Regions from separate parts of the Streptomyces sp. NPDC030245 genome, predicted to be linked through region 2. Evidence: riboswitches for the same ligand, from Rfam matches in the RefSeq annotation. Region 2 holds a riboswitch; each other region holds the start of a gene.
What was found. A riboswitch is a leader RNA that binds a small molecule or an ion and turns the genes downstream of it on or off. The one in region 2 is predicted to bind cyclic di-AMP.
Positions count from the first base shown of each region.

Region 1: another riboswitch for cyclic di-AMP. It lies ahead of ACZ4Z4_RS26870 (transglycosylase SLT domain-containing protein); the one in region 2 lies ahead of ACZ4Z4_RS33005 (C40 family peptidase).
Region 3: another riboswitch for cyclic di-AMP. It lies ahead of ACZ4Z4_RS32835 (M23 family metallopeptidase); the one in region 2 lies ahead of ACZ4Z4_RS33005 (C40 family peptidase).
Region 4: another riboswitch for cyclic di-AMP. It lies ahead of ACZ4Z4_RS09240 (M23 family metallopeptidase); the one in region 2 lies ahead of ACZ4Z4_RS33005 (C40 family peptidase).

Region 1 is NZ_JBVICF010000010.1:329,247-336,251, forward strand. Features, by position in the region: gene ACZ4Z4_RS26850 (hypothetical protein) at 9-638, shown strand; gene ACZ4Z4_RS26855 (hypothetical protein) at 863-1,624, shown strand; gene ACZ4Z4_RS26860 (S1 RNA-binding domain-containing protein) at 1,637-2,209, shown strand; gene ACZ4Z4_RS26865 (VOC family protein) at 2,234-2,668, opposite strand; cyclic di-AMP (ydaO/yuaA leader) riboswitch at 3,424-3,578, shown strand; gene ACZ4Z4_RS26870 (transglycosylase SLT domain-containing protein) at 3,581-4,300, shown strand; gene ACZ4Z4_RS26875 (hypothetical protein) at 4,606-5,409, shown strand; gene ACZ4Z4_RS26880 (catalase) at 5,741-7,005, shown strand, end outside.
Region 2 is NZ_JBVICF010000015.1:13,455-20,459, forward strand. Features, by position in the region: gene ACZ4Z4_RS32995 (ATP-dependent Clp protease proteolytic subunit) at 2-649, shown strand; gene ACZ4Z4_RS33000 (hypothetical protein) at 657-965, shown strand; cyclic di-AMP (ydaO/yuaA leader) riboswitch at 1,324-1,500, shown strand; gene ACZ4Z4_RS33005 (C40 family peptidase) at 1,504-1,977, shown strand; gene ACZ4Z4_RS33010 (ATP-binding protein) at 2,021-2,473, opposite strand; gene ACZ4Z4_RS33015 (helix-turn-helix domain-containing protein) at 2,746-3,609, shown strand; gene ACZ4Z4_RS33020 (DUF397 domain-containing protein) at 3,619-3,843, shown strand; gene ACZ4Z4_RS33025 (8-amino-7-oxononanoate synthase) at 3,876-5,093, opposite strand; gene bioB (biotin synthase BioB) at 5,214-6,416, shown strand; gene ACZ4Z4_RS33035 (adenosylmethionine--8-amino-7-oxononanoate transaminase) at 6,409-7,005, shown strand, end outside.
Region 3 is NZ_JBVICF010000014.1:240,750-247,754, reverse strand. Features, by position in the region: gene ACZ4Z4_RS32845 (PrsW family intramembrane metalloprotease) at 1-461, shown strand, start outside; gene ACZ4Z4_RS32840 (aldo/keto reductase) at 472-1,416, opposite strand; gene ACZ4Z4_RS32835 (M23 family metallopeptidase) at 1,533-2,618, opposite strand; cyclic di-AMP (ydaO/yuaA leader) riboswitch at 2,630-2,777, opposite strand; gene ACZ4Z4_RS32830 (PP2C family protein-serine/threonine phosphatase) at 2,999-4,225, opposite strand; tRNA gene ACZ4Z4_RS32825 (tRNA-Met) at 4,319-4,392, opposite strand; gene ACZ4Z4_RS32820 (YceI family protein) at 4,537-5,082, shown strand; tRNA gene ACZ4Z4_RS32815 (tRNA-Lys) at 5,139-5,211, opposite strand; gene ACZ4Z4_RS32810 (LamG domain-containing protein) at 5,358-7,005, opposite strand, start outside.
Region 4 is NZ_JBVICF010000003.1:146,560-153,564, reverse strand. Features, by position in the region: gene ACZ4Z4_RS09255 (bifunctional acetate--CoA ligase family protein/GNAT family N-acetyltransferase) at 1-510, opposite strand, end outside; gene ACZ4Z4_RS09250 (HPr family phosphocarrier protein) at 662-943, shown strand; gene ACZ4Z4_RS09245 (GntR family transcriptional regulator) at 1,060-1,746, opposite strand; gene ACZ4Z4_RS09240 (M23 family metallopeptidase) at 1,963-2,775, opposite strand; cyclic di-AMP (ydaO/yuaA leader) riboswitch at 2,788-2,950, opposite strand; gene ACZ4Z4_RS09235 (M16 family metallopeptidase) at 3,146-4,531, opposite strand; gene ACZ4Z4_RS09230 (M16 family metallopeptidase) at 4,528-5,883, opposite strand; gene ACZ4Z4_RS09225 (DNA gyrase/topoisomerase IV subunit A) at 6,097-7,005, shown strand, end outside.

The sequences.
Region 1 (7,005 bases), on a different contig from region 2:
GAGAACACATGAGCACTCAGCGCACCACCCCGTACCGCCGGCGCATCGGCCTCGCGGCTCTTGCCACCGTCACCGCCCTCTCGCTGGCCGCGTGCGGCGGTGGGTCGGGCAAGAAGAGCAGGTCCGGTGGCGGGGCCGGCGGGGCCTCGGAGGCGGGTCAGGCGCCCAAGAACCTCAAGCTCGGGCAGGCCGGGCCGGTGCAGGAGATAACCAAGTACAAGAAGACCGGCAAGTTCTCCCTCACGCCGACGAAGGTCACCCTGGGCAAGCCGGCCGACCTCGACGAGCTGAACGACCAGAAGAAGTACAAGGACCTGAAGGTCGCCTGGATCTATGTGAAGGCCCAGCACGTGGGCGGTTCCGCGGTCAAGGAGCCGATGGTGATGAGCGACGTGAGCGGCGAGACCTCCGCGGGCGCGCCCGCCACGAAGTTCATCCTCATCGGCGACCTCTCCAGCCGGCCCGCCGACTGCGTCGGCAATGACGGCAACAAGAGCCTGGAGGGCGACGACATCTGGAAGAAGGGCGAGACGCGCACCGTGTGCGAGCCCTACCTCATCCCCGCCGACGCCACGCTGAAGGCGGTGACGTACTCGCAGGGGTACTACAAGGAGCCGCTCAAGTGGGCCGTGCGGTAGCACGGCGGGGCCCGTTCGGGTGGAGAGGGCGGGCTCAGCCGTTACCCGGCCCCGCTGCCGCGGCAGGTGACATGGCGACAGTACCTGCATGTTCCTCGGCAGCCGCAGCGGTGCGGTGGTGAGGAGGGATACGTCCCGTCCCGCCACCGCGCCGTGCTCCGGGCGGCAGATGGCAGGGGCCGGGCGGCAGATGGCAGGTGCCGGCCACGGAAGGCAAGGACCCGATGACTGATGCCACGGTCCCGGGCGGGCGTGCGGTGCTGCTGGACCGTCTGCGGGCCGCCGCGGCGGCTTCGGCCGCGCAGGGTGAGTGCTGGCCCGTGCTGCTCGCCGACCTGCTCGGCGGCATGGGAGCCACCTGGCGGGAGTCGGCCGAGGTGTGCGCCGACGCCGCGTGGCAGGCGCGCGCCATGGGGCGCAGCGCGCTGCTGCTGCTGGAACCGCAGGACATCGCCCGGTACGACGAGCCGACCGCGGCGCGCGCCCTGCGCCACCTCTACCTCAACAGCCTGCGCTACGACTTCCGCCGGCACGGCATCGAGGAGCTCTTCGACACCCTGGCCGCGCACGGCGGAGGTGAACTCGACTGCTACTCACGGGCGTTGTGGGCCTTCGCCCTGCTCGCCCGGTCCGACAGCAGCGGATACCCGCTCATGGACGAGGTGCTGGCGCAGGCCGGTGACCATGCCAAGACGCTGCATGTCCTGTTGCACGGGCTGTGGCTGGCCCATGGCCTGGCCGGCCGCGAACAAGCCATGCTGCACATCCTGGGCCAGGCGGCGTTCGCCGACCGGAGCGACCCGATCGCGCTGTTCCGCGAGGCGACGGCTCACCGCGGCCTGGGCCACTACACGCAGGCGCTGGCGGCCATCGACGAGGCCGTGGAGCACCTGTCGCCGGCGGCGGTGACCATCCATGACGACCTCGCCCGCGAACGCTCCCTGATCATCGCCATGCACGAGCTGGGGCGTCCGGCACAGTCGTGAAAGGCTGGACGCATGAGGGGCGGACGGGACGAGAACCCGGAACTGTGGACGTTCCTGGAAGCACTGCACGAGGGTCAGGTCCTTTCCGGCACCGTCGCGGCGATCGAGCGGTTCGGCGTCTTCGTGGCGTTGGACGACGGCCCCGATCACCCGGTCTTTCCCGGCGTCGGGTTCGTCACCATCCCCGAACTGTCCTGGCGGCGCGTCGCAACGGCCTTTGACGTCGTGCAGGTCGGACAGCGCGTGTCGGGCGAGTTCCTGCAGTTCGACACGTGGAACCTGGAGGCCAGACTGTCCTTGCGGGCGATGCGGCCGGACCCCTTCCAGGTATTCGCCGACAGCATCTCGGTGGGACAGAAACTGCACGGACGGGTCACCAAGCTGGTCCCCATCGGCGCCTTCGTGCAGGTCGCCGACGGCATCGAGGGACTGGTCCACCTGCGGGAGCTGTCCTGGACGCCCGTGCGGACCCCGTCGGATGCCGCCCGGGTGGGCGACGAGGTCACGGTGGTCGTCACCGAGATCGACCGGGAGCGGCGCAGGCTGGCCCTGTCCCGGCGGCAGGGCCCACCCGAGCGTCAGTAATCCTTGGTGACAGCAGGCGGCGGGTCAGTCGAGGCAGAACTCGTTGCCCTCGATGTCCTGCATCACGATGCACGACTCGTTGTCCTCGTCGGCGGCCAGCAGCCGCACGCGCACCGCGCCGAGCGCGACCAGGCGGGCGCATTCGGCCTCGAGCACGGCCAGGCGTTCCTCCCCCACCAGTCCGGTGCCGGCCCGCACGTCCAGGTGCACCCGGTTCTTGGCGGTCTTGCCCTCGGGCACGCGCTGGAAGAACAGGCGCGGGCCCACCCCGGTGGGATCGACGCAGGCGGCCCATGCGCCCCGCTCCTCGGCGGGCTGGGTGCGGTGGAAGTCCTCCCACGTGGCGAAGCCCTGCGGGGGCGACGGCAGGACATAGCCCAGCACCTCGCACCAGAAGCGGGCCACGCGCTCGGGTTCCGCGCAGTCGAAGGTGACTTGGAACTGCTTGATCGTTGACATCGGCGCACGATAGCAGGGGGCTGCGCCGCTCATCTTCCGGCAGGGTGGGCGCAGTTGCCGGGCGGGCGGCGGGCCTGCCCGGTCCGCGGAGGCGGCCCCGAATGGGAAAGGGAAATCCTGCGGCTGCCCCTCTTTTTTTCTGGGCAGGCGTCACTTTCTTTGACCGGCTTGCCGTTCCGCCTGCCCGCATGGAAAAGGCGGCGGGCACCCGAACCCCCACAGGCCCGCACCGGAAGCGTTATTGACGCGGTGTCCGCTTTCGGAGCCGCGGCGGCCGTGATGCCGCTTCTCCTCCCGGGAGCGGAACCCGCCAGGTCGACACCGGCACCGGCACCGGCACCGGCACCGGCACCGATATGACCGTTCTGGGACGAAAAGCAACCTTTGCGTGTGTCCGGATTCAACCGAATACTTCCCCCTTAAGCCTTTAGCGGCTTACGTGGACTTTGCCTGCACTGCGGGGCACTTGAGGGAAATACCGCCCTCTGCTGCCCGGCCGCGCCGCGCCCCACCCAGTGAAATGCGTCACGCCATACGGGCCACAGTGCCGCGAGCCGCTGAGTGCGTTTTCGTTCTGCGCAAAGAGAGTTGGGTTTTTGATCAAAGAGGGGGTGAGTTCCGGTCGCCCGGTACAAGGGCCCGTGCATTCCGCTCACCCGAATTCCGGCCTTGTTCCGCACCGGCTTTCTCGCCTAACGTCACCGTCAATCCGGATGGAACGCCGAATCCTGCCGCTGTCCGGAAACTCTCCCACCCACACTCACTCACTTACGCACGGCAGGAGCGGGGGACCCAGGTAAGCCGCCGATCCCGGTTCCGGGACGGCTCGGGGTGAAGTCGCATGTCCTGCGACCGGACATCTCCCGTCCGAACCCGACAGCTCACCCCGCAGGCGACGGAGAGGAATGCGTCATGCCCGCAAAGGGTAAGCACCGCCGCCCCAAGTCCAGCTCGCTCACCCGGGGCATCGCCGCCGCGGGCACCGGCGGCGCCGTGCTCGTTCTCCCGGTGCTCGGTGCCACCACGGCCGCCGCCGCACCGGCCACCCCGGCCGCCAAGCCCGCCGCCGCCCCCAAGACCTATGTCGTCGTCGCGGGTGACTCCCTGGCCGAGATCGCCCAGGAGCACTCCGTGAGCGGCGGCTGGCAGAAGCTGTACCAGGACAACCGCGGTGTCCTCGGCGACGACCCGAAGCTGATCCACCCCGGCATCAAGCTCACCCTGGGCGCCAAGGCCCCGGCCGCCCCCGAGCGGGCGGACCGGTCCGAGCGCGGCACCGCCGCCGAGCCCGCCGCGGTGAAGAAGTCCTACGCCAACAACCTCGACGGCTGGATCCGGCAGTCGCTCGACATCATGGCCCAGCACGGCATCCCCGGCACCTACGAGGGCATCCACCGCAACATCATGCGGGAGTCCTCCGGCAACCCGATGGCCATCAACAACTGGGACATCAACGCCGCCGCCGGCACCCCCTCCAAGGGACTCCTCCAGGTCATCGGCCCCACGTTCTCCGCCTACCACGTGCCCGGCACCTCGACGGACAGCTACGACCCGGTCGCCAACATCACCGCCGCCTGCAACTACGCGGCCGACCGCTACGGCTCCATCGACAACGTGAACGGCCCCTACTAGACCGCACACCCCACACCCCCTCCCCGGTCGGTGATGAGCCCCGGAACGCATGGCGTTCCGGGGCTCATCGGCGTAGTGGAGCCGCCGCCCATGTCAGTGGATCTGTGCAAACGCAGGTCAGTTCGGAGCCCACTCAAGGAGAATGGGCCGCTCCGGTTGTCCGTACTATCGCCGTGTCAGGGCATCTGTGTACTGAATATGGCTGTCACCCCGCAGGCCAGGGCCCCAACCCCGGTCTCGGGAAGCACACATGTGCAGCAGGCTCTCCAACTCCGGCCGCAGGTCCGGGAAAGGTTGTGCGCCCCATGTCCGAGAACGTCTCCGCCACCGAACTGACATCGCAGTACACCGCTCAAGTCCGTGCCGACCTCGAACGCAACACCAAGGAGCAGCAGCGCCTCGGTGCGGAAATCGCCTCGCTCCAGGAGCAGTTGGCGGCCCATCAGCGTGACCACGCGGTGCTGGTCAGCATCCAGCAGGCGCTCGGGGGTGAGGTGCCGGCCTCCGCGCAGCCCGCCGCCGTGGAGGAGCGGGCCGCGGTGCCCGCCCCCCGCACGGAGAAGAAGTCGGCGCAGAAGAAGTCCTCCGGCGCCGCCGCGGCAAGCAAGCGGGCCGGGGTCACCAAGGCCGCTCCCCAGAAGACGGCCCCGGGCAAGGCCGCCGCGAAGAGCGCGGACAAGAACGCGGGCAAGGGCGCCGGAAAGGCAACGGCGAAGAGTTCCGGCAAGGGGGCCGGCAAGAGCGAGGCCGCCAAGCCCGCCAAGCCGGCGCAGCCCACGCTGGTCGAGCTGATCCGCGGGCACCTGGCCGAGCAGAGCGAGCCGCGCTCGGCGGCGGAGATCGCCACGGCCCTGGGCCGGGCCCACCCGCAGCGCAACGTCAAGACGACCGTGGTGCGCACCACGCTCGAAGGGCTGGTGGCCAAGAGCCAGGCCCAGCGCAGCAAGCAGGGCACGTCCGTCTTCTACACCGCCGGTTCGGCGCCGGTGCCCGCGCAGGCCACTCCGGCCAAGGCCGAGCAGCAGGACAAGCAGCAGGGTGAGGAGCCGGGCGCGGAGCCGGCCAAGGCGCGGGGTGAGGAGCAGGCCGCCGCCGCTGCCGGCGCGTGAGACCGCGGCGGCACACCTGTGCCGGTCACCGGCCGGTCGCCGGGCCGGCGGGCGGGTGAGGGCAGGTGGATGACAGGCAGGTCAGTCGGACTGGCCTGCCTGCCGCCTGTTGTCGACTGCCACGCCTGCTGCCTGCTGCCGGGAAGCACGGCGCGGCGGGACGCGGCGGGGCGGGACGCTGCGGGGCGGGGCGGGAATGGGGCGCCCGGACGGCGCAGTACATGTGTCCCCCAAGAAGTCGTGGGGTACCCGTCGTCTCGCGATAGCGCCCCTGCCGCGTGCCACGCACGGCTGTGTGTGGCACGGTCCCGTCTCGAACGATCGGAATCCAGTGAGCGAGAAGAAGAACCCCGTGTCGGCCGCCGCGGAGAAGGCTGTGGAGAAGGTCCAGAACGCCATGCGGTCCGGAAACGAGATTCCCGGTGCTCCGGGCCCGGAGGCGGTGCCGGTGGAGGAGCCCACGAAGCCGCGTGAGCCGTTGCCGCCCAAGGCCGACCAGCGCGGTCCGCAGACCTACAGCCCGACGGGGCAGCCCACCGGGGTGCCGCAGGAGAAGGTCGCCCAGGAGGGGGCCTACCTGACCACCGCGCAGGGGGCGCGGCTGTATGAGACCGACCATTCGCTGAAGGCGGGGTCGCGCGGCCCGGTGCTGCTGCAGGACCACCATCTGCGGGAGAAGATCACTCACTTCGACCACGAGCGCATCCCCGAGCGGGTGGTGCACGCCCGCGGGGCGGCCGCGCACGGCGTCTTCCGGGCGTACGGCAGCGCCGCGGGGATCACCAAGGCGGGGTTCCTCGCCGAGGGGGTGGAGACGCCGGTGTATGTGCGGTTCTCCACCGTGCTCGGTTCGCGCGGTTCGGCCGACACGGTGCGCGACACCCGTGGCTTCGCGACGAAGTTCTACACCGACGAGGGCGTCTTCGACCTGGTCGGCAACAACATCCCGGTGTTCTTCATCCAGGACGCGATCAAGTTCCCCGACATCATCCACGCCGGCAAGCCGCATCCGGACCGGGAGATCCCGCAGGCGCAGAGCGCGCACGACACGTTCTGGGACTTCGTGACCCTGCACACCGAGGCCACCCACCACACGCTGTGGAACATGTCGGACCGCGGCATCCCGCGCTCGTACCGGATGATGGAGGGCTTCGGCGTCCACACCTTCCGGCTGGTCAACGCCGAGGGCGCCACCACCTTGGTGAAGTTCCACTGGAAGCCGCGGCTGGGTGTGCACTCGCAGGTGTGGGAGGAGGCGCAGCTCACCGGCGGCGTGGACCCCGACTTCCACCGCCGTGACCTGGCCGACGCCATCGAGGCGGGGGCGTTCCCGGAGTGGGAGCTGGGGGTGCAGACCTTCCCCGACACCGAGGACCAGATGTTCGAGGGCATCGACCTGCTGGATCCCACGAAGATCGTGCCCGAGGAGCTGGCGCCGGTGCAGCCGATCGGGCTGATGACGCTGAACGCCAACCCCTCGAACTACTTCGCCGAGACCGAGCAGGTCGCCTTCCACCCGGGCCATCTGGTGCCGGGCATCGACGTCACCGACGACCCGCTGTTGCAGGGGCGGCTCTTCTCCTACCTCGACACCCA
Region 2 (7,005 bases):
CATGAGTCAGCTGTCCGCCCGTCCGTCTGCCCGACACGTCCTGCCCGAGTTCACCGAACGCACCAGTTCGGGGGCGCGGACCATGGACCCGTACTCGAAGCTCCTCGAAGAGCGGATCGTCTTCCTCGGCGCGCCCGTCGACGCCACCTCGGCGAACGACGTGATGGCGCAGTTCATGCACCTGGAGCACCAGGCGCCGGACCGCGACATCTCGCTGTACATCAACTCCCCCGGCGGCTCGTTCAGCGCGATGACCGCGATCTACGACACGATGCGGTACGTCAGCTGCGACGTGGAGACGATCTGCCTGGGCCAGGCCGCGTCGGGCGCCGCCGTCCTGCTCGCCGCGGGCACCCCCGGAAAACGGTTCGCCCTGCCCGGCGCGCGCGTTCTGATCCACCAGCCGGCCGTCTCCGAACCGATCCACGGCCAGGCCACGGACCTGGCGATCCAGGCCGACGAACTTCTGCGCACCAGGCGGCAGTTGGAGGAGATGCTCGTACGGCACACGGGGCAGAGTCCGGAGCGGATCACCGCGGACGTCGAACGGGACAAGATCTTCGACGCGCCCGCGGCCCTGGAGTACGGGCTCGTGGACGGCATCATCCCGAGCCGCAAGGCCTCGCTCGCCGCCCGCGACCCGAGGTGAGCCACCGATGCTGCCGCCCGAACTGCCGCCCCTGCCCGCCCTCACCCGCGCCGAGGCGGAGTTGATCGACCGCTATCTCGAAGTCGTCGACCTGCTCGGCCGCATCAATCCGGCCCGCACCGAGCACACCTACCGCGGTCTGCGCGCCGCCCAGGCCCTGGTCGGCCGGGCGGTCGCGCTGCGGGACGCGCTCGCCCTCATGCACCAGCGGGGCGAGACTGAGATGCACACGCCCACGCTGGTCCGGGCGCTGCGCGTCCTCGATGGCGAGCGGCGGGCGGGACGACTCACCGTGCCGCCCCCGCAAGGCTCCTGAAATTCCGTCGGGCGCCCCCGCTTCCGACGCCCGGACGTCCGGGGCGACTTCGAAACGGACCAGTCGGGCTACCCCGGACGGCGTACCCACGCGTCCTTATCCGCACGGTCCGAAGTTGCGTCCGGCGAGTACAGCAGGGGCGGAATTATGCATTCCGCTGCTGGTCGAGCGGTCGTCAGAGAGGGCGGCGGAACGCCGAATTCGGCAGTGTCCACCTGAACAGGTCAGTCGTGAGTAGCCTCACAAAACACCGTTTCGACTCGGTTTTCGGACCTGTTTCGGGTCAAGATCCCTTCCGACGACAAGCCCCCGCCACAGCGGCGGGGCGGTCCGGGCGGACGCCGAGTCCTGCCGCCACCCGGATGACCGGTCGACATCTGTGCAACGGCAGGAGTGGAGGACCCAGGTACGACGGGCCCGTCCGGGAAGTCCGGACGACGCCCTTGGGGTTAAGCCGCAGAGCACGACGCGGCCGGGCATCTTCGCCTGCCCGAACCCGACAGGTCATCCTTCACAGGCGGCTGACGAAGGGTTGCGCATGACCGCGCTGAATCATGTTCCGTCGCTGCTCAGCAGGACGGGGGCCGCATCGGCCCTCACGCTCGCCGTCGTGGGCGGCACCGTCGTGGCCCCCGGGCTCACGGCGGAGGCCGAGGCAGCGACACACGGAACGAAGGCGCTCAAGATCGCGGCGTCCAAGAAGGGCTCCCCGTACGGCTACGGGGCGGCCGGACCCAACCGGTTCGACTGCTCGGGCCTGACGCTCTACTCGTTCAAGAAGACGGGCAAGAAGCTGCCTCGCACGGCCGCCGCGCAGTACAACAAGACCAAGCACATCTCCAGGTCCCAGCGGACCCGTGGTGATCTGGTGTTCTTCCACTCCGGACGGAACGTCTACCACGTCGGGATCTACGCGGGTAACAACCGCATCTGGCACGCTCCCAAGAGGGGGACCGTGGTGCGCCTGGAGAAGATCTGGTCCAACAGCGTCTGGTACGGCAGGGTGCGCTGACCGCACCGTCCAGCGCGGCACTCGCGGGCCCCGGCCGAACCGGTCAGCGGGCGTCGTCACGCGAGCCGCGCTGGACGGGTGGCTGCCAGGGCAGCGCGATCCACACGGTCTTGCCGCCCTCGTCGGTGGGGCTGACAGAGAGCCTGCCGCCGCACTCGGCCGCCAGCCAGCGGATGATGACCATGCCGCGGCCGTTGTCCTGCTGGACGGCCGCAGGGAGCCGCTTGGGGTAGCGGGGGTGGCTGTCGGTGACACCGATGCGCAGCTGCTCGTCACGGTCGAGCTCCAGGTCCACGGTGAAGGTGGGCGACTGGCCCAGGGTGTGCTGCACGGCGTTGGTGGTGAGTTCGGAGACGATCAGCCTGATCGTGTCGGCCACCTCGGCGTCGCCGGGCAGGCCCCATTCCGCGAGCACGCGGGAGACGAATTTCCGGGCGGCGGGGACCGAGACAGGATCGCTCGGCAGGGTGACGGAGGCTTCCTGGTGGTCTGCCATGGCGACGTTGTCCCTTTCCCACCGGGACCGGTCTCCGGCTCGCGGCGGATGACTCGAGGACAGTCCCGGACTGGTGCTTCGCGCCAGCCTGCCACTCCTTGGCCGGTCACGGGTGGCGATCCACCGAGATGTGCATATATCTGTCGCTCGAAGCGGTGAACTCTGCTAAGGCAGACCGTATTTGGGCGTGAGAGCGGTACTTCCTCTAATCTCGCGTACTGCCCTGCCCCGCCGCCGGGAGATCCGACGGCTCCGTCCGAAAGGAGACGGGCATGCAGTACGGCCCCGCGGTGCGCCGTCGTCAGCTCGGCGCCGCCCTGCGCGCCCTGCGCGCTCACGCGGGACTCACCAGCAGCGAGGCCGCGGCCAAGGTCGGCTGGCACCAGTCCAAGGTGAGCCGGATCGAAACGGGCCGCAGTGGCGTGAAAGCCGCCGACGTACGGCTGCTGATGGAGGCATATCAGGTCAAGGACCCGCAGCGCAGTGAGCTGCTCATCGCGTTCGCCGGCGCCGACGATCCCGGCGCGGGGCGCCATCACTGGTGGAAGGCCTATCGCGGTCTGCTGCCCGCCACCTACCGCGATTTCATCAGCCTGGAATCACAGGCCAGCTGGGTGCGCACGCTGGAGACGTCCGTGGTTCCCGGCCTGTTGCAGACCTCCGAGTACGCCCGCGCGGTGACCCGGGCCGCGCTCGGCGAGCTGCCGCAGGAGCAGGTCGACGCGCTGGTGGAGGTCCGGCTCGCCCGGCAGGACGTGCTGCGCGCGGATCCGCCGCTGCGGCTCAGCGTGGTCATGGACGAGGCGGTGCTGCGGCGGCCGGTGGGCGGGGCGCGGGTCTTCGCGGGGCAGTTGGTCCGGTTGAGGGAGGCGTCCCACATGCCTCACGTTCGACTTCAGGTGTTGCCGTTCGCCGCAGGCGAGCATGTGGGATTGATCGGCCCTTTCGTTATTTTTTCATTTCCGGACATTGCTGATCTGGATGTGGTTGTTCTCGACCATTTGACGAGTAGCCTCTACCTCGAACGGAAAGAAGACCTCCAGGCGTACACGGAGGCCTTCAACTCCCTTCAGGTACAGGCGCTCTCACCCGAGGACTCATCGGATTTCATCGCCGGGCTATGCGACGGCGCGTAAGGAGGCACTATGACCGCAATGCCTCGGTACGTACCTTCCAGCACGAGAATTCAAGGTGCGCGGTGGCAGCGCAGCAGCTACAGCAACGGAATGAACAACTGTGTCGAGACGGCCACCCTCGACTCGGAACCGCTGACCGGCCTGCGTGCCGTGCGTGATTCCAAGAACATCGCAGGGCCAGCCCTGCTCTTCTCCCCCGGCCCCTGGGAGTCGTTCCTCAACTGCCTCCACTGAGCGGCCCAGGCCCCTTGCGGGCCCGGCACGCCTCACCTGGGTGCACTGCGGCTGATCACCCGTACCGCACCGGCGATCTGTGCGTCGGTGAGATCGGCGCGGGCGGTCAGCCGCAGCCGTGAGATGCCGTCCGGCACCGACGGCGGCCGGAAACAGCCCACGGCGTACCCCTCCGCCCGGCAGTCGGCGGCCCACCGCACGGCCTGCTCCGGTGACGGCGCGCGGACGGAGACGACGGCGGCGTCGGGGCGTACCGCGGACAGGCCTTCGGCCGTGAGGCGGCGGTACAGCTCGGCCGCGACCTCGCGGGCCCGCGTCGCCCGGCCGGGCTCGCGGCGCAGCAGGCGCAGGGCCGCGAGGGCGGCGCCGGCCGCGGCGGGCGCGAGGCCCGTGTCGAAGATGAAGGTGCGGGCGGCGTTCACCAGGTGCTCGATGACCCTGGCGGGGCCCAGGACGGCGCCGCCCTGGCTGCCGAGGGACTTCGACAGGGTGAGGGTGACCACGGTGTCGCCCGCGCCCGCCAACCCCGCCGCGTACGGGGCGCCCCGGCCGCCGTCGCCGAGCACCCCGAGTCCATGGGCGTCGTCGACGATCAGCCCCGCGCCGAATTCCCGGCAGGCGGCGGCCAGTTCCGCGAGCGGCGCCATGTCGCCGTCGACCGAGAACACCGAGTCGGTCACCAGGACGGCGGGGCCGCTGTGCGCGTCCAGCGTTTTGCGGACGGCCTCGGGGTCGGCGTGCGGCACCACCTGCGTCGTCCCGCGCGCGAGCCGGCACCCGTCGATCAGGGACGCGTGGTTGCCCGCATCGGAGACGATCAGTGAGCCGTGGGGGGCGAGCGCGGTGACGGCGGCGAGGTTCGCCGCGTAGCCGGAGGAGAAGACGAGGGCCGCCTCGGCGCCGCAGAAGGCGGCGAGCTCACGCTCCAGTTCGGCGTGCAGCTCGGTGGTTCCCGTGACGAGCCGGGAGCCGGTGGCACCGCCGCCCCAGCGCCGGGCCGCGGCGGCCGCGCCCTCGGTGACCTCGGGGTGCCGGGTCAGGCCCAGGTAGTCGTTTCCCGCCAGGTCGATGAGGCCGTCCGGGCCGGCGGGGCGCGGGCGCAGGGTGCGGACAAGGCCGGCGTCCGCGCGCAGCCGCGCCTGCTCGTCGAGCCAGCCGAACGCGTCGCGCGGTGCGCGGCCGAGGGCGCCGTCCGGCGCTCTGTCCGGCGCGGTGGACGCGCCCGTCACGGGGTGCCTGTTTGTAGACATTGCACAGACCTTAGTCGTCGTGCCACCTGGCCAGGGTGTGGCAATACCCACACCTCAAACCGTTTCTGTTGTGCGAACTCTCCTTGGCCCGGCAGGCTGCCGTGCGTAAGGATCAGCGCCATGGACCTGCTGAACACGCTGGTGGACAAGGGGCTTCGGCGCGAACTGCCGACCCGTGAAGAGGCGCTGGCCGTCCTGGCCACCTCCGACGACGAACTCCTGGACGTAGTGGCCGCCGCCGGGAAGGTGCGGCGGCAGTGGTTCGGGCGACGGGTGAAACTCAACTATCTGGTCAACCTCAAGTCGGGCCTGTGTCCCGAGGACTGCTCGTACTGTTCGCAGCGCCTCGGCTCCAAGGCCGAGATCCTGAAGTACACCTGGCTGAAGCCCGACGAGGCCTCGCAGGCCGCGGCGGCCGGGGTCGCGGGCGGCGCCAAGCGGGTCTGTCTGGTGGCGAGCGGGCGCGGCCCGACGGACCGTGACGTCGACCGGGTCGCGCAGACCATCGCGGCCGTCAAGGAGCAGAACGAGGGCGTTGAGGTCTGTGCCTGCCTCGGTCTGCTCTCGGACGGCCAGGCGGAGCGGCTGCGGGGTGCGGGCGCCGACGCGTACAACCACAACCTCAACACCTCCGAGGCGACGTACGCGGACATCACCAAGACCCACACCTACGCCGACCGCGTGGACACCGTGCAGAAGGCGCACGCGGCGGGGCTCTCCGCCTGCTCGGGGCTGATCGCGGGCATGGGCGAGCGGGACGAGGACCTCGTCGACGTCGTCTTCTCGCTGCGCGAGCTCGACCCGGACTCGGTGCCGGTGAACTTCCTGATCCCCTTCGAGGGCACGCCGCTGGCCAAGGAGTGGAACCTCACGCCGCAGCGCTGTCTGCGCATCCTCGCGATGGTCCGGTTCGTCTGCCCGGACATCGAGGTGCGCATCGCGGGCGGCCGGGAGGTGCATCTGCGCTCGATGCAGCCGCTCGCCCTGAACATCGCCAACTCCATCTTCCTGGGCGACTACCTGACCAGCGAGGGCCAGGCCGGCAAGGCCGACCTGGAGATGATCGCGGACGCCGGGTTCGAGGTCGAGGGCACGGACCAGGTGACGCTGCCGCGGCACCGCGCCGAGGCGGCGGCCGCCGCGGCCGGTGGCTGTGGCTCGCACGACGGCGGCGGGTGCGGTCCGTGCGGGAGCTCCGAGCCGGCCGCCGCGCCCGCGGCACAGACCCCGGCCGCGGACGCGACCGGTTCCGGCGAGGCGCGCACGGACCTGGTGGCGGTACGCCGCCGGGGCGCGGGAACGGACCTGGCCCCCAATGCCTGACCTCTCCACGGCGGAGCTGCTCGCCCTCGACCGGCAGCACGTCTGGCACCCCTACGGGCCGATGCCGGGCCGCCAGGAACCCCTGGTCGTCGAGTCCGCGAGCGGCGTCCGGATGCGCATGGCGGGCGGCGGCGAGCTGATCGACGGCATGTCGTCCTGGTGGTCGGCGATCCACGGGTACAACCACCCCGTGCTCAACGACGCGGTCCGCGGCCAGCTGGACCGCATGAGCCACGTCATGTTCGGCGGGCTGACGCACGAGCCCGCCGTCGCGCTCGCCAAGCGCCTCGTCGACATCACACCCGACGGTCTGGAGCACGTCTTCCTCTCCGACTCGGGTTCCGTCGCGGTCGAGGTCGCGGTCAAGATGTGCCTCCAGCACTGGCGCTCGCTCGGCCGGCCCGAGAAGCGGCGGATGCTGACGTGGCGCGGCGGCTACCACGGCGACACCTGGCAGCCGATGGCCGTGTGCGACCCCAAGGGCGGTATGCACGAGCTGTGGCAGGGGGTGCTGCCGCAGCAGGTGTTCGCCGACGCGCCGCCCGGCGGGTTCGACGCGTACGAGGAGTCGTACGCCGAGCACCTCCAT
Region 3 (7,005 bases), on a different contig from region 2:
GGCAGCGCGAGCTGCGCATGGTCCGTACCGAGCTGCCCGTGTACACGGCGGCGGGCTGGCTCACCCCGCCCGAGCCGTACGCGCTCGGCTCGATGCGCGCCCGCTCACTGGCCCGCGACTACGCCGCCCACACCTGGGGGAAGGCCGCGGCCCGCACGGTCGCCGAGTACCAGACGTACGCGACGTCGCTCGCGCTCCTGCGCCACCGGGGCCGCCGCGGGCGAGCCGGTGCCGACTTCGTCGTACGCGAGCGGGAGCTCCTCGAAAAGCTCTGGGAGCGCCGCGGACCGGCCCGCCCCGCCCTGGCGTACGCGGCGGGGGCGACGGCACCGGTGAGGCCCCCGATGCCGTACGCGCCGTACGGCCAGGCCCCGCCCCCGTACGGACAGCCGCAGCCCTACCCGGCGTACGGCTACCCGGTGCACGGCCACCCGGCGTACAACCCCTACCGCGACAGCTGACCGCCGGGCGTCAGGCGGACGCCGCGGTCAGCGCCGCGACCTCCGCCTCCGTCAGTTCGAGGTCGCCGACCGCGAGCAGCGCGGGCAGCTGCTCCACCGTGCGCGCGGAGGCGATCGGCGCCGCGACGGTCGGCTGTGCGGCGAGCCAGGCGAGCGCCACGGTCGCGACCTCGGCACCGCGCGCCCCGGCGATCTCGTCGAGGGCGGCGAGCACCCGGTCGCCCCGCTCGCTCCCCACGTACTCCTCGACCCGGCCGCTGCGCGCGCTCTCCACCCGGGCGCCTTCGCGGTACTTGCCGGTGAGGAAGCCGGACGCGAGCGCGTAGTACGGGACGGCCGCGAGGCCGGAGCGGGAGGCGACCTCCTGGAGCGGGCCCTCGTAGGTGTCGCGGGAGACGAGGTTGTAGTGCGGCTGGAGCGCGACGTACCGCGCGAGGCCCTCGCGGTCGGAGAGGTCGAGGGACTCCTGGAGCCGCTCGGGGGTGATGTTGGAGGCCGCGATCGCCCGCACCTTGCCGGCCCGCACCAGCTCGTCGAGCGTGCCGATGATCTCCTCGACCGGGACCGAAGGATCGTCGTAGTGGGTGTAGTAGAGGTCGATGTAATCGGTGCCGAGGCGGCGCAGCGAGGCGTCGACCGCGCCCTTGACGTTGGCCGCGGAGAGGCCCTTGTACTCGGGGTGCGCGCTCACCTTGGTGGCGATGACGACGTCGGAGCGGTTGCCGCGCTCGGCCAGCCACTCGCCGATGAGGGTCTCGGACTCGCCGCCCCGGTTGCCCTCCGCCCACGCCGAGTAGACGTCGGCGGTGTCGATGAAGTTGCCGCCGGCCGCGGTGTAGGCGTCGAGGACGTCGAAGGACGCCGTCCGGTCCGCGGTCCAGCCGAAGACGTTGCCGCCGAGGGAGAGCGGGAAGACCTCGAGGTCGGAGGAGCCAAGCTGGCGAAGAGAAGTCATACGTTCTCCAACACCACCACCGGAAACACCATTCCGTTCCCGGGACCGGCAGCCCTGGCGTCGGGGGGTTGTCGCCAGGACCGCCGGAGTCTTTCAGAGGGGTCAGGCACAGGCTCTCAGGGGTTCAGGCCCTTGCTCTGAAGCCAGCCGAGCGGGTCGATCCCGGAGCCGCCGGGCGTGTGGACCTCCATGTGGAGGTGGGGACCGGTGACGTTGCCGGTCGCGCCGACGCGGCCGATGACGTCGCCCGTGCTGACCTTCTGACCCGCGCTCACGTTGAGCGAGGACTGGTGGCAGTACCAGACCTCCGTGCCGTCCTCCAGTTCGAGCACGGTGCGGTAGCCGTAGGCGCCCGCCCAGCCGGCCTCCTTGATGGTGCCGGTGTGCACGGCCTTGAGCGGGGTACCCGTGGGAGCGGCGAAGTCCAGACCGGTGTGGTGCCCGGAGGACCACATGGAACCGGCGTCACCGAAGTGCGACGTGAGGGTGTACGAGGAGGTGGGCAGGGCGTAGCTCTTGGCGAGCTTGGCGCGGCGCTCGGCCTCGGCCTTCGCCTTGCGGGCCTCCTCCTCCTTCTTCTTCTTGGCCGCGGCCTTGGCGTCCGCCGCCTTCTCGGCCGCCTTCTGCTGCTCGGCGGCCTCTTCGGCGGCCTTCTTGACCGCGGCTTCCTCGGCGGCCGTGCGCACGGCGGTGTCCGCCTGCTCCTGCTGGTTCTCGGCCTGCTGCATGATGCGGGCGCGCAGCGCCTCGCCCGCGTCGGTGGTGCCCTGCTCGGCGTCGCCCGCGCCGACCCCGGCTGCGGTGAGCGGAGCGGCGGCCGCGGCCGTGGTCGTCTCCGGCGCGTCGTCGGACATCAGCGCGCCGACGCCCGGCAGGGACTCGGCAGCCGGCAGCGAGTCCGCGACGGCACCCACGCCCGGCAGGTCGGGCAGGGATATGGCGACCGGCGGCTTGCCGTCCTGCGCGGTGGCGATGCCGCCCGCACCGACGGCGGCGATGACGCCCACGCCGAGCACGGTGGAGCTGCGGGCGAGTCCGCCGCCGCTCTTCTTGTGCACGCGGTGCCGGCCGCGGACGGGGCGGACGGACTCCTCGGTGGGGTTCCACTCCTCGGAGGAGGCGAGGGGGCCCTCGTCGTACGCGCCGAAGTCGTCGTCATTCGGAACGTACACGGCTCGGGGGGCAGGCCGGTTGGACGCCACTGGGGCGCGCTCCTTTCCTTCCTTCTCGCCTACCGGGTTAGCTGACGGGTTCGGAGCAGGAAGGTCTCCTACGAGCACCTGGCACGGAGGCACAGCTGCCCGATTCACCCCAAGTTGGTGGTTCCCCGGCTCCCTTGCGGGATTAGGCGCGTGCGCGCGGAGCCGCCTCGAGTGACGGCTGGGACGACCGCGCTGCGTTATCGAACGTTAATAGACAGGGGGTCCGTATTCCAAGCCGTTCCGGTTGATCGTTAACGCTCATCGGCCGTACGTACCGGGACACGAAGGTGCGGACCGGGGCGAGTTGACCCCCGGTCTTCAAACACCGGAGCTTTACATTTTCTTGACAGTGTGTCAGTCGTTATGCGGAGCGGTGTACTTCAGTCACCGGCGGTGACCTCCGCATCGCCGGCCGCGGGCCGCCGCACCGCGAGCAGCGCCATGTCGTCCGTCATGGCGCCCCCGGTGTGCCGCCGCACCTCCCCCGCGAGGGCGGCGAGCAGCGCGTGCGGGCCGCCCCGGCCCGGGAAGATCCGCCCGCCGAGCCGCGCCGCGGGATCGTAGAACTCCCCCGCCGCGTCGCGCGCCTCCGACAGGCCGTCGGTGTAGAAGAGCAGCGTCGCGCCGGGCGGGAACTCCGACTCGTCCGCCCGGTCCGGCCAGACCCCCAGGTCGCCCATGCCGAGCGGCAGCGCGGGTTCGCTCGGCGACATGACGCACAGCCGCCCGTCGCCGCGCAGCAGCAGCGGCGGCGGGTGCCCGCGGTTGATCAGGCGTACGGAACCCTCGGCGTGCCGGATCTCCGCGAGGACGGCGGTGGTGAACCCCTCGAACGCGTCCAGTCCGTCGCGCCGGGTGCCCTCGCGCGCCAGCGCCCGCTCCAGTCGCTGTGCCACCGCCTCCAGGGTGGCCTCCTGCTCGGCGGCCTCCCGGAAGGCGCCGATGACGACGGCGACCGCCGCGACCGCGCCCATGCCCTTTCCGCGTACGTCGCCGACGATGAGCCGCACGCCGTGCGGGGTGTCCTGCACCGCGTACAGATCCCCTCCGATGAACGCGTCGGCCTGCGCCGCCTCGTACCGTGCCGCGATGTCCAGGCCGCCGATGCGCGGATCCGGCGCGGGCAGCACAGCGCGCTGGGTGGCCTCGGAGATGGAACGGGCGATGGCGAGCCGGTCGTTGCCGCGGCGCACGACACGGTTGATCACGATCGCGAGGGCGGCGACGGTCGCCACGGTGACCACTTCGGTGACGGTCTCGACATGGCTGCTGACGCTGTTGCCGTAGTGCAGGAAGAGGACGGCGCCGGTGGCCGCCACGCCGGTCAGGACGGTGCTGAGCAGGGAGTAGAAGGGAGCGGCGATCAGCGGGGCCGCCGTGAAGAGCGGAGCGGCGGTGAACTCCGGCGGGGTCGCGATGTCGTAGCCGGCACCGACGATGAGCAGCAGGAGGGGCAGAACCCGCACGAAGGCACGCTCGGTCCCGCTGGCCCCCCTGGCTTCCCTGGCCCCCCTGGCCCCCCTGTCGCCGGGTACTCCTCGCTGCCCCACCGCTTGTCTCCCGCCGACTCCGCGCCCATCACCGCGCTCCACCCAGGGTTCCCGCAGCGGGGTGGGGGTGCGACCTGGTGGGGGCCGGTCGGGTGACAAAAACACCCAGGGCCCGGAACCATGTGCTGGTTCCGGGCCCTGGGTCTTCAGTAGCGGGGACAGGATTTGAACCTGCGACCTCTGGGTTATGAGCCCAGCGAGCTACCGAGCTGCTCCACCCCGCGTCGGTAAACACAACAGTACGCCATCCGGAGGGGTGCGTCGAACCACTTGATTCGGGGTGGTCCTGCGCTCGAGCACCCCGAAAGGGTGCGGACCCCGGCGGTATGTTCAGGCATCCACGACCCATCCACGGGAGTGAGCAAGCAATGCCTACCATCACCAAGCTCAGTGAACTGAGCGGCGAGTACGTCCTCGACACCGCCCGCACCCGGCTCGGCTTCGTCGCCCGGCACTCGGTCGGGCCCCAGGTCCGGGGGCACTTCGAGGAGTTCGAGGGCAGTGCACAGCTCGACGGCGACGATCCCTCGAAGTCCGGCGTCCGGCTCACGATCCAGTCGAAGAGCCTGCAGAGCCACAACAAGTTCCGCGACGACCCGGTACGCGCCAAGTTCCTGGACGCGGAGAACCACCCCGTCATCACCTTCGCCTCGACCGAGGTGGAGCAGGTCGGCGCGACCACCTTCAAGGTGACCGGCGACCTGACCCTGCGCGGCACGACCAGGCCGCTCACCCTGACGGTCGAGACGACTGGCGGCGAGCACGACGCGCGGGGCGAGCTGCGCGTCGGCTTCAAGGGCAGCGTCCTGATCAACCGCAAGGACTGGGGCGCGACCGCGAACGCCCTGGACGTGCTGTTCGTCAGCCCAAAGGTGACGGTCGAGTTCGAGATCGCGGCGCTCCGCCGCCCCTGACCCCCCGAACACACCGAAAGCCCAGCCGGAGACCTCTCCGAGCTGGGCTTTCCCCGTAGACCGTGTGGGACTCGAACCCACAACCAATGGATTAAAAGTCCACTGCTCTGCCAATTGAGCTAACGGTCCTCACCGGTGCACCCCCGAGCATAGCGGGACGCGGCCCGCCATCCGATCGGGTATCGCCGACGAGGACCGGCGCGCTTACGGAACGAGAGGTTCCGAGCTCTGCGGAAACCTCCCGCGGAAGCTTCCGCGGGAGCCCCTGCCGCACGTCACCTCGACACGCGCAGCCGCGCCACCTCCTGCTCGCTGATCACGCCCGTGTAGGCGTGCACGTCGTCCACGGCCCCGAGCAGGTACTCGCCCCGACCGTCCGCCGTCGTGGCCCGGCCGACCTCAAGCCCGCCGGTGGCCTGCCACGCGTGGTGGAACGGCGCACGGGCCCCTACCTCTCCGTCGACGTACAGCAGCACCTCGTCGGCCCCGTCGTCGTACACCACCGCCACATGCTGCGCGTCCCCCGGCGAGGCCCAGACGTTGTCCGCCTTGAGCGTCGTCGTCTCCGCTCCCGCCCGGTCCTCGTGAGCCAGGGTCAGCTCCCATATCTGCCGCTGCGGCGTGTACCGCAGCGTGGCGAGGTCGCTGTTCTTCCCCGGCAGGGAAAGGACCGTCATCGTCCGGTCGGCGCCGGCCGGGTCGAGCCGCACGTGCGCGGCCAGCGAGAAGCTGTCGCCGGTGTCCACGACCGGGGCGCCTGTCGCGGCGAAGTCACCGTCGCCGTCGAGGACCAGCTCCCCCTTGCCCACCATCGGAGGGTTCCCCGGACCGCACTCGGGGTCCATCGCCGGGTCGCACGTCTGCTCGTCGTGGCGGATCTTCGCGTCGCCGCCCAGCTTCAGCGGCTGCCCGCCGTCCTCCTCGGGGCTCGCGCCCCCGGGCGCCTCGTCGAACCGCCAGTGTCCCGCGCGCACGGTCGCGCGCTCCGCGAGCTTCGCCGCTTCCGCCGGAACGACGACCCGGTTCCACGCGCGGACGTCGGCGATCCGGCCGCTCCAGTTCCCGCCCTGCCCGGACTCGCCCAGGGCCCGGCCGATCTGCGCGGCGCCGGTTCCCCGGGGCGCCGGAGCGTTCTCCGCCTTGTCGACGAGGCGGCCGTTCACGTACAGCCGGGCCGTCTTCACCGCCGGGTCGTAGACACCTGTCAGCTGCGCCCACTCCCCGCTCTCCGGAGTGCCGCCCTTCGCCCGCACGACAGCGCCCTCCGGGCCGCCCAGCGCGAAGGACCACGACCCGTCGCCGTCGGTCCCCAGCCGGTAGGCCGCCGCCCCGTCGCCGTCCTGGCTCACCGCGGCCATGCTCCGACCCACCTCGTCGGGCCGCACCCAGGCGCTCACCGCGAAGGCCCCGCCGGTGTCCACGGCGGGGGCGCCCGGCGACAGATACGCATCGGCCGAACCGTCCAGCCGCGCCGCCGACTCCACCCCCGTACGAGTCGGCCCTGCGGCGCCGAAGGTGACACCGGAGCCCGCCCCGGCGGGCTTGCCGCCCGCTTCGGCGGCGCCTTCGGAGGCCCCCGCCGGGTCGGCGAGCTTCCAGTGGGCGGCCGGTGCGCTGCCCTTCTTCAGGCGGAACTGGTAGTTCGTCGGCTCGCTCCTGTTCCCGGCGCGGTCCTGCGCCTGGACGCTGACCGTCATCGGGCCTTCCCGCTCCGGCAGCCAGCTGAATTCGGCGGGCCCGCCCGGCCGTGCGGGCTCGACGGTCTTCGGCGTCTCCCCGATGAAGCTGTAGACGTAGGCCACGGTGTCTTCGGAGTCCGAGTCGACCGTGAACGTGCCGCGCACGCCGACCCCGTCGTGCCACACGAGATCGTTCGGATACTGCGGCGACGTCACCGAAGGCTTCGCGGGCACCTCGTTGTCG
Region 4 (7,005 bases), on a different contig from region 2:
GTAGCCCGCGTCCGTGAACACCTTGATCATTTTGGTGTTGGCGGGCAGCACCTCGGCGGCGAAGCGCCGGATGCCGCGCTCCCTGGCGACGGCCGCGATGTGCTCCAGGAGTGTGGAGGCGACGCCGCGGCCCTGGTGGGCGTCCTGCACGAGGAAGGCGACCTCGGCCTCGTCAGCGGGCGCGCTGGCGGCCATGCCGCGCTCGTCGATGCGGTCGTAGCGCACGGTGGCGATGAACTCACCGCCCACGGTGGCCGCGAGGCCCACCCGGTCCACCTGGTCGTGGTGGGTGAAGCGGTGCACGTCCTTGGCGGACAGCCGGGGGTAGGGCGCGAAGAAGCGGTAGTACTTCGACTCGTCCGAGACCTGTTCGTAGAAGCTGACCAGGCGGTCCGCGTCCTCGGCCGTGATGGGCCTGATCCGGGCGGTGCCTCCGTCGCGCAGCACCACATCGGCTTCCCAGTGCGACGGGTAGTCGTGCCGATCCTGCTGATCCGACGGGGTCTGCATGGGGCCAGGGTACGGGTCGCGCGGCCGTCGGGGCCGGGGCAAGCTGGGACGGGTCGAGGCAGTCGGGGCCGGACCGGGTCCGGCAGAGCACCCGTGACGGCATGAGACACTGGTCTAGACAAGTGTGAGACACCTGGAAGGGCAGCAACACATGGCTGAGCGCCGCGTCAACGTCGGCTGGGCCGAGGGCCTTCACGCCCGACCCGCCTCCATCTTCGTCCGTGCGGCCACCGCCTCCGGTGTCCCCGTGACGATCGCCAAGGCCGGCGGCGACCCGGTCAACGCCGGCTCGATGCTCGCGGTGCTCGGCCTGGGCGCCCAGGGCGGCGAGGAGATCGTGCTCGCGTCCGACGCCGAGGGCGCCGACGCCGCTCTCGACCGTCTGGCGAAGCTGGTCTCGGAGGGTCTTGAGGAGCTTCCGGAGACGGTCTAGAACACGTTTCCAGCATTACGTGGATGGGGTCACCCGGAATTACCGGGTGACCCCATTCGCGTATGCGGGCGCATGCGCTCGAAAAAATGGCTTTTCTTTTGTATACGGCACCTCCGTTAATTCCGGAGGCTCACCGTGTTTACGGCATGTTGCGAATCCCTCACACGGCCGGGCCGGCGCGCGGGGCGCAACCGGTGGGCCGCCCTCGCCCGTTCGGCGTGCGCGGCGGTGAGCGCCCTGGCCCGCTCCGGGTCCCGGCGGGCGACCGCGTCGAGGATCGCGGCATGCTCCGACCAGGACTCGCCGGGCGCCGCCGGGGTCTCCACGACGTACATCCAGGCGATCTTGTGCCGGAGCTGGGTGAGCAGCGCGCTGAGGTTGGGGCTTCCGCAGGCCTGGGCGAGCGTCTCGTGGAACCAGCCGTCCAGGGAGCGCAGATCTTCCCCTGCGCCGCCCCGTGAGCGCTCCTGGCCCAGCCTGACGAGCCCGCGCAACACCTTCAGGTGCGCGTCGGTGCGGCGCTGCGCGGCGCGCGCCGCGGCGAGCGGTTCGAGCAGCGTCCTGACCTCCAGGAGGTCGGCGGCCTCCTGCTCCGTGGGCTCGGCGACGCAGGCGCCCGCGTGCCTGCGGGTGACGACGAAGCCCTCGGCCTCCAGCGTGCGCAGGGCCTCGCGCACGGGCACCCGGGAGACGCCGTAGCGGCGTGCGAGGAGTTCCTCGGTGAGCCGGCCGCCCCTTTCGTGGACACCGGCGACGATGTCGTCCCGAATGGCCGTGCATACCGAGTGCGCGGGAACGCGCATGACCGGACCTCCGCCTTAATCCCCGCGAAACGCGGTCGACCGACGCTCATTCAGTGACTCTATTGCAGGGCGTCGGAATTCCGACGGCGGGCCGGAATTCATGGATATCTTTTGGCCAAGGGTCGTGCGAGGGCCACGCGAAAGCCCCGGCTCGGATCGAGCCGGGGCTTTCGAAGCTGTACGGGCCGTGCGTGCCGTACGGGGGGCCGCCGTCCGTCAGACGTTGACGCCGTGCGAGCGGAGGTACGCGACGGGGTCGATGTCCGAGCCGTAGTCGGCGCCGGTGCGGGCCTCGAAGTGGAGGTGCGGGCCGCTGGAGTTGCCGGTGGAACCGGAGAGGCCGATCTGCTGGCCCGGGGTGACCGTCTGGCCCACGGTGACGCTGAGGGACGACATGTGGCCGTACTGGGTGTACGTGCCGTCGTTCATCTTGATGACCACGTTGTTGCCGTAGGCGCCGCCCCAGCCGGCCTCGACGACGGTGCCGGAGCCGACCGCGTGGACCGGGGTGCCGGACGCCGCGTGGAAGTCGACGCCGGTGTGGCTGCCGGAGGACCACATGGCGCCGCCGGTCTGGTAGCCCGTGGAGACGTACGAGCCGCTGATCGGGGAGACGTAGGCGTTCAGGCGCTTGCGCTCGGCCTCGCGGGAGGCGCGCTCCTTGGCCTCGCGGGCCTCGCGCTCCTTCTTGGCCTTCGCCTTGGCCTCGGCCTCGGCCTTCCGCTTCTCCTCGGCGGCCAGCTTCCTGGCGGCCTCTTCGGCCTTCTTCGCGGCGGCGGCGTCGTCGGCGGCCTCCTGCTGCGCCGCGGCCTGCGCGTCGATGCTCGCGGCGAGCGAGCCGCCCACGGATATCGCCTGGGTGAGGCCGGTGTGCTCCATGGCCGCCTCGTCGGGGGCGGCGAGCGCCGGGGCCGCGAGGCCGCCGATGACACCGGTGGTGGTGAGCGCCGCGACACCGGCGACGTTCGCGGTGGTACGCGTCAGGCGGCTCGGACGACGGTGCTTCCCGGTGGCACGGGTGAACGCCATGTGGCGGGTGTTCCTTTCCTTCCCTCTCGCCTACCGGGTTAGCTGACGGGTTCGGAGCAGGAAGGTCTCCTACGGATCCCTCGCCTCACGGCAAGGTGCCCGATTCACCCCAGGGGACATGTGGGTCCCCGGCTCCCCTGGCTCGCGCCGTACGGGGACTCGGCGATGACTGTCCGGTGCCGCGGATGCGGCGTACTGCGCGACGAACAGCCGGGTCGACGCTAAACGGGCCGCCTTCAATCGACAAACAGAAGTCGCTTTTTGTAGCGCACGCCACACGGCAGACAGGCAACCACCATATGAATTCGGACATATGAGGACCCCGGCACCTGAAGCGGTCACCGGGGTCCCGATATGTCCTGACCGTCACTCAGCTGGTGACGACATTCACTTCGCCGAGGCCGAGGGCCCTGACGGGCTCCTCGATCTGCGCGGCGTCCCCGACCAGGATCGTCACCAGCCGGTCCGCCGGGAAGGCGTTCACGACGGCGGCGGTGGCCTCCACGGTGCCGGTGGCGGCCAGCTGCCGGTACAGCTGCGCCTGGAAGTCGTCCGGCAGGTTCTGCTCGACCTGGTCGGCGAGGGTGGCCGCCACGGAGGCCGCCATCTCGTACTTGAGCGGGGCGACGCCCACCAGGTTCTGCACGGCCACGTCGCGCTCGGCGTCCGTGAGGCCCTCGGCGGCGAGGACGCGCAGGACCTTCCACAGGTCCTCCAGCGCAGGCCCCGTGTTCGGGGTGTCGACGGAGCCGCTGATGGCGAGCATCGCGGCGCCCGAGCCGTCCGGCGCCGAACGCAGGACCTGGCTGAACGCCCGTACGCCGTAGGTGTATCCCTTCTCCTCGCGCAGGACGCGGTCGAGACGCGAGGTGAGGGTGCCGCCCAGGCAGTACGTGCCGAGGACCTGGGCCGGCCAGACGCGGTCGTGCCGGTCGGCGCCGATGCGGCCGATCAGCAGCTGCGTCTGGACCGCTCCGGGGCGGTCCACGATGACGACGCGGCCGCGGTCGTCGGCGGTCACCGGCGGCACCGGGCGCGGCTCGCCCGGGGAGCCCGTCCAGGCGCCCACCGTGTCCGCGAGGACGGCGTCCAGGTCGGTCCCCGTCAGGTCGCCGACCACGACGAGGGTGGCCGTGGCGGGGCGGACGTGCTTCTCGTAGAAGGCGCGCACCGCCGCCGAGTCGATGGCCGCGACCGTCTCCTCGGTGCCCTGGCGGGGGCGCGACATGCGCGAGGTCGCGGGGAAGAGCTCCTTGGAGAGCTCCTTGGCGGCGCGGCGCGCCGGGTTGGCGGCCTCGTGCGGGATCTCGTCGAGGCGGTTGCGGACGAGCCGCTCGATCTCGCCGTCCGCGAAGGCGGGGGCCCGCAGGGCGTCGGCGAGCAGGCCGAGCGCCTTCGGCAGCCGGGAGACCGGGACCTCCAGGGAGACGCGTACGCCGGGGTGGTCGGCGTGCGCGTCCATGGTGGCGCCGCAGCGGTCGAGCTCGGCGGCGAACTCCTCGGCGGAGTGCTTGTCGGTGCCTTCGTTGAAGGCCCTCGCCATGATCGTGGCGACACCGTCGAGGCCCTCGGGCTCGGCGTCCAGGGGCGCTTCGAGGTTGATCTCGACGGCGACGACCTGCTGGCCCGGGCGGTCGCAGCGCAGCACGGTGAGGCCGTTGGGCAGCGTGCCGCGCTCGGGCGCCGGGAAGGCCCAGGGCTTGGCGGGGCCCGCCTGGGGCTGGGGGTGGAACTGCATCGTCGCGGCCTCGGTCACTTCGCCGCCTCCTCTTCTTCCTCAGCGGCCTCTGCGCCCTCGTCGGCGGCAGTCACGGGTTCGTACACGAGCACCGCGCGGTTGTCGGGGCGCAGGCGGGCCCCCGCGACCTGCTTGACCTCTTCCGCCGTGACGTCGAGGACGCGCTGGACGGCGGTGAGGGCGAGCTGCGGGTCGCCGAACAGGACGGCGTACCGGCAGAGTTCGTCGGCGCGTCCCGCGACCGTGCCGAGCCGGTCGAGCCACTCGCGCTCCAACTGCGCCTGGGCGCGCTCCATCTCCTCCGGAGTGGGGCCCTCGGCGGCGAAGCGGGCCAGCTCCTCGTCGACGGCGGCCTCGATCACGGGGACCTCGACGTCGCCGGACGTCTTCACGTCCAGCCAGCCGAGCGAGGGCGCCCCGGCGAGGCGCAGCAGGCCGAAGCCCGCGGCGACCGCCGTGCGGTCCCGGCGCACGAGGCGGTTGTAGAGCCGGGAGGACTCGCCGCTGCCGAGGACGGTGAGGGCGATGTCGGCCGCGTCGCACGCGCGCGTGCCGTCCTCCGGGAGGCGGTAGGCGGCCATCAGGGCGCGGGCCGGGACGTCCTCCTCGACGACCTCGCGCAGCTCCTCGCCGATGCGCTCGGGCAGGGACCCGTCGCGGGGCGGCTGCTTGCCGTCGTGCCCGGGGATCGATCCGAAGTACTTCTCGATCCAGGCGAGCGTCTGCTCCGGGTCGATGTCGCCGACGACCGAGAGGACGGCGTTGTTGGGCGCGTAGTACGTGCGGAAGAACGCGCGCGCGTCGTCCAGGGTGGCCGCGTCCAGGTCGGCCATGGAGCCGATCGGCGTGTGGTGGTACGGGTGGCCCTCCGGGTACGAGAGGGCGGTCAGCTTTTCGAAGGCCGTGCCGTACGGGACGTTGTCGTAGCGCTGGCGGCGCTCGTTCTTGACGACGTCGCGCTGGTTCTCCATGGACTCCTCGTCGAGGGCGGAGAGCAGCGAGCCCATCCGGTCGGCCTCGAGCCAGAGGGCGAGCTCCAACTGGTGGGCGGGCATCGTCTCGAAGTAGTTGGTGCGCTCGAAGCTCGTCGTGCCGTTGAGCGAGCCGCCCGCGCCCTGGACCAGCTCGAAGTGGCCGTTGCCGTGCACCTGCTTCGAGCCCTGGAACATGAGGTGCTCGAAGAGGTGCGCGAGGCCGGTTCGCCCCTTGACCTCGTGGCGTGAGCCGACGTCGTACCAGAGGCAGACCGCGGCGACGGGGGTCAGGTGGTCCTCGGAGAGCACCACGCGCAGGCCGTTGGCCAGCCGGTGCTCGGTCGCTGTCAGGCCGCCGGAGCCGGCCTCGGCTGTGGCCGTGTGACCCATGGGCATGTACGTCCCTTCGATCGCTAAAACATTGCTGGTTCTGCCAGTCCTGCCACTGTATGCAAGCGTGCGGACACCTGACGAAGTTCCCGGTCCGCCCTCGGCGTAGTCGCGCGTGACACCGCCGGTGCACGGGTCGTGGTCGGCGTTGTCAGTGGGACAGTCCACAATGGTCGGCGTCAGAACCCGCACTTGCTTGGTGAAGGAGCCGCAGCAGCGATGGCCCGCCGCAGCACGAAGACCCCGCCGCCCGACGACGCGTACGAGGAGAAGATCCTCGACATCGACGTTGTCGACGAGATGCAGGGCTCCTTCCTCGAGTACGCGTATTCGGTCATCTACTCCCGCGCCCTGCCGGACGCCCGCGACGGCATGAAGCCGGTCCACCGCAGGATCGTCTACCAGATGAACGAGATGGGCCTGCGCCCCGACCGCGGCTATGTGAAGTGCGCCCGCGTCGTCGGCGAGGTCATGGGTAAGTTGCACCCGCACGGCGACGCGTCGATCTACGACGCGCTGGTGCGCATGGCCCAGCCCTTCTCGATGCGCCTCCCCCTGGTCGACGGCCACGGCAACTTCGGCTCCCTCGGCAACGACGACCCGCCGGCCGCCATGCGGTACACCGAGTGCAGGATGGCCGACGCCACCTCCCTGATGACGGAGTCGATCGACGAGAACACCGTCGACTTCGAGCCGAACTACGACGGCCAGGAGATGGAGCCCTCCGCCCTCCCCGCGGCCTATCCGAACCTCCTGGTCAACGGCGCGTCGGGCATCGCCGTCGGCATGGCGACGAACATGCCGCCGCACAACCTCGGCGAGGTCATCGCCGCCGCCCGCCACCTGATCAAGCACCCGGGCGCCGACCTCGAGACCCTGATGAAGTACGTGCCGGGCCCCGACCTGCCCACGGGCGGCCGGATCGTCGGGCTGAGCGGCATCAAGGACGCGTACGACACGGGCCGCGGCACCTTCAAGACCCGCGCGACGGTCTCCGTGGAGAACGTGACGGCGCGCCGCAAGGGCCTCGTCGTCACCGAACTGCCCTTCACGGTCGGACCCGAGAAGGTCATCTCCAAGATCAAGGACCTGGTCGGCTCGAAGAAGCTCCAGGGCATCGCCGACGTC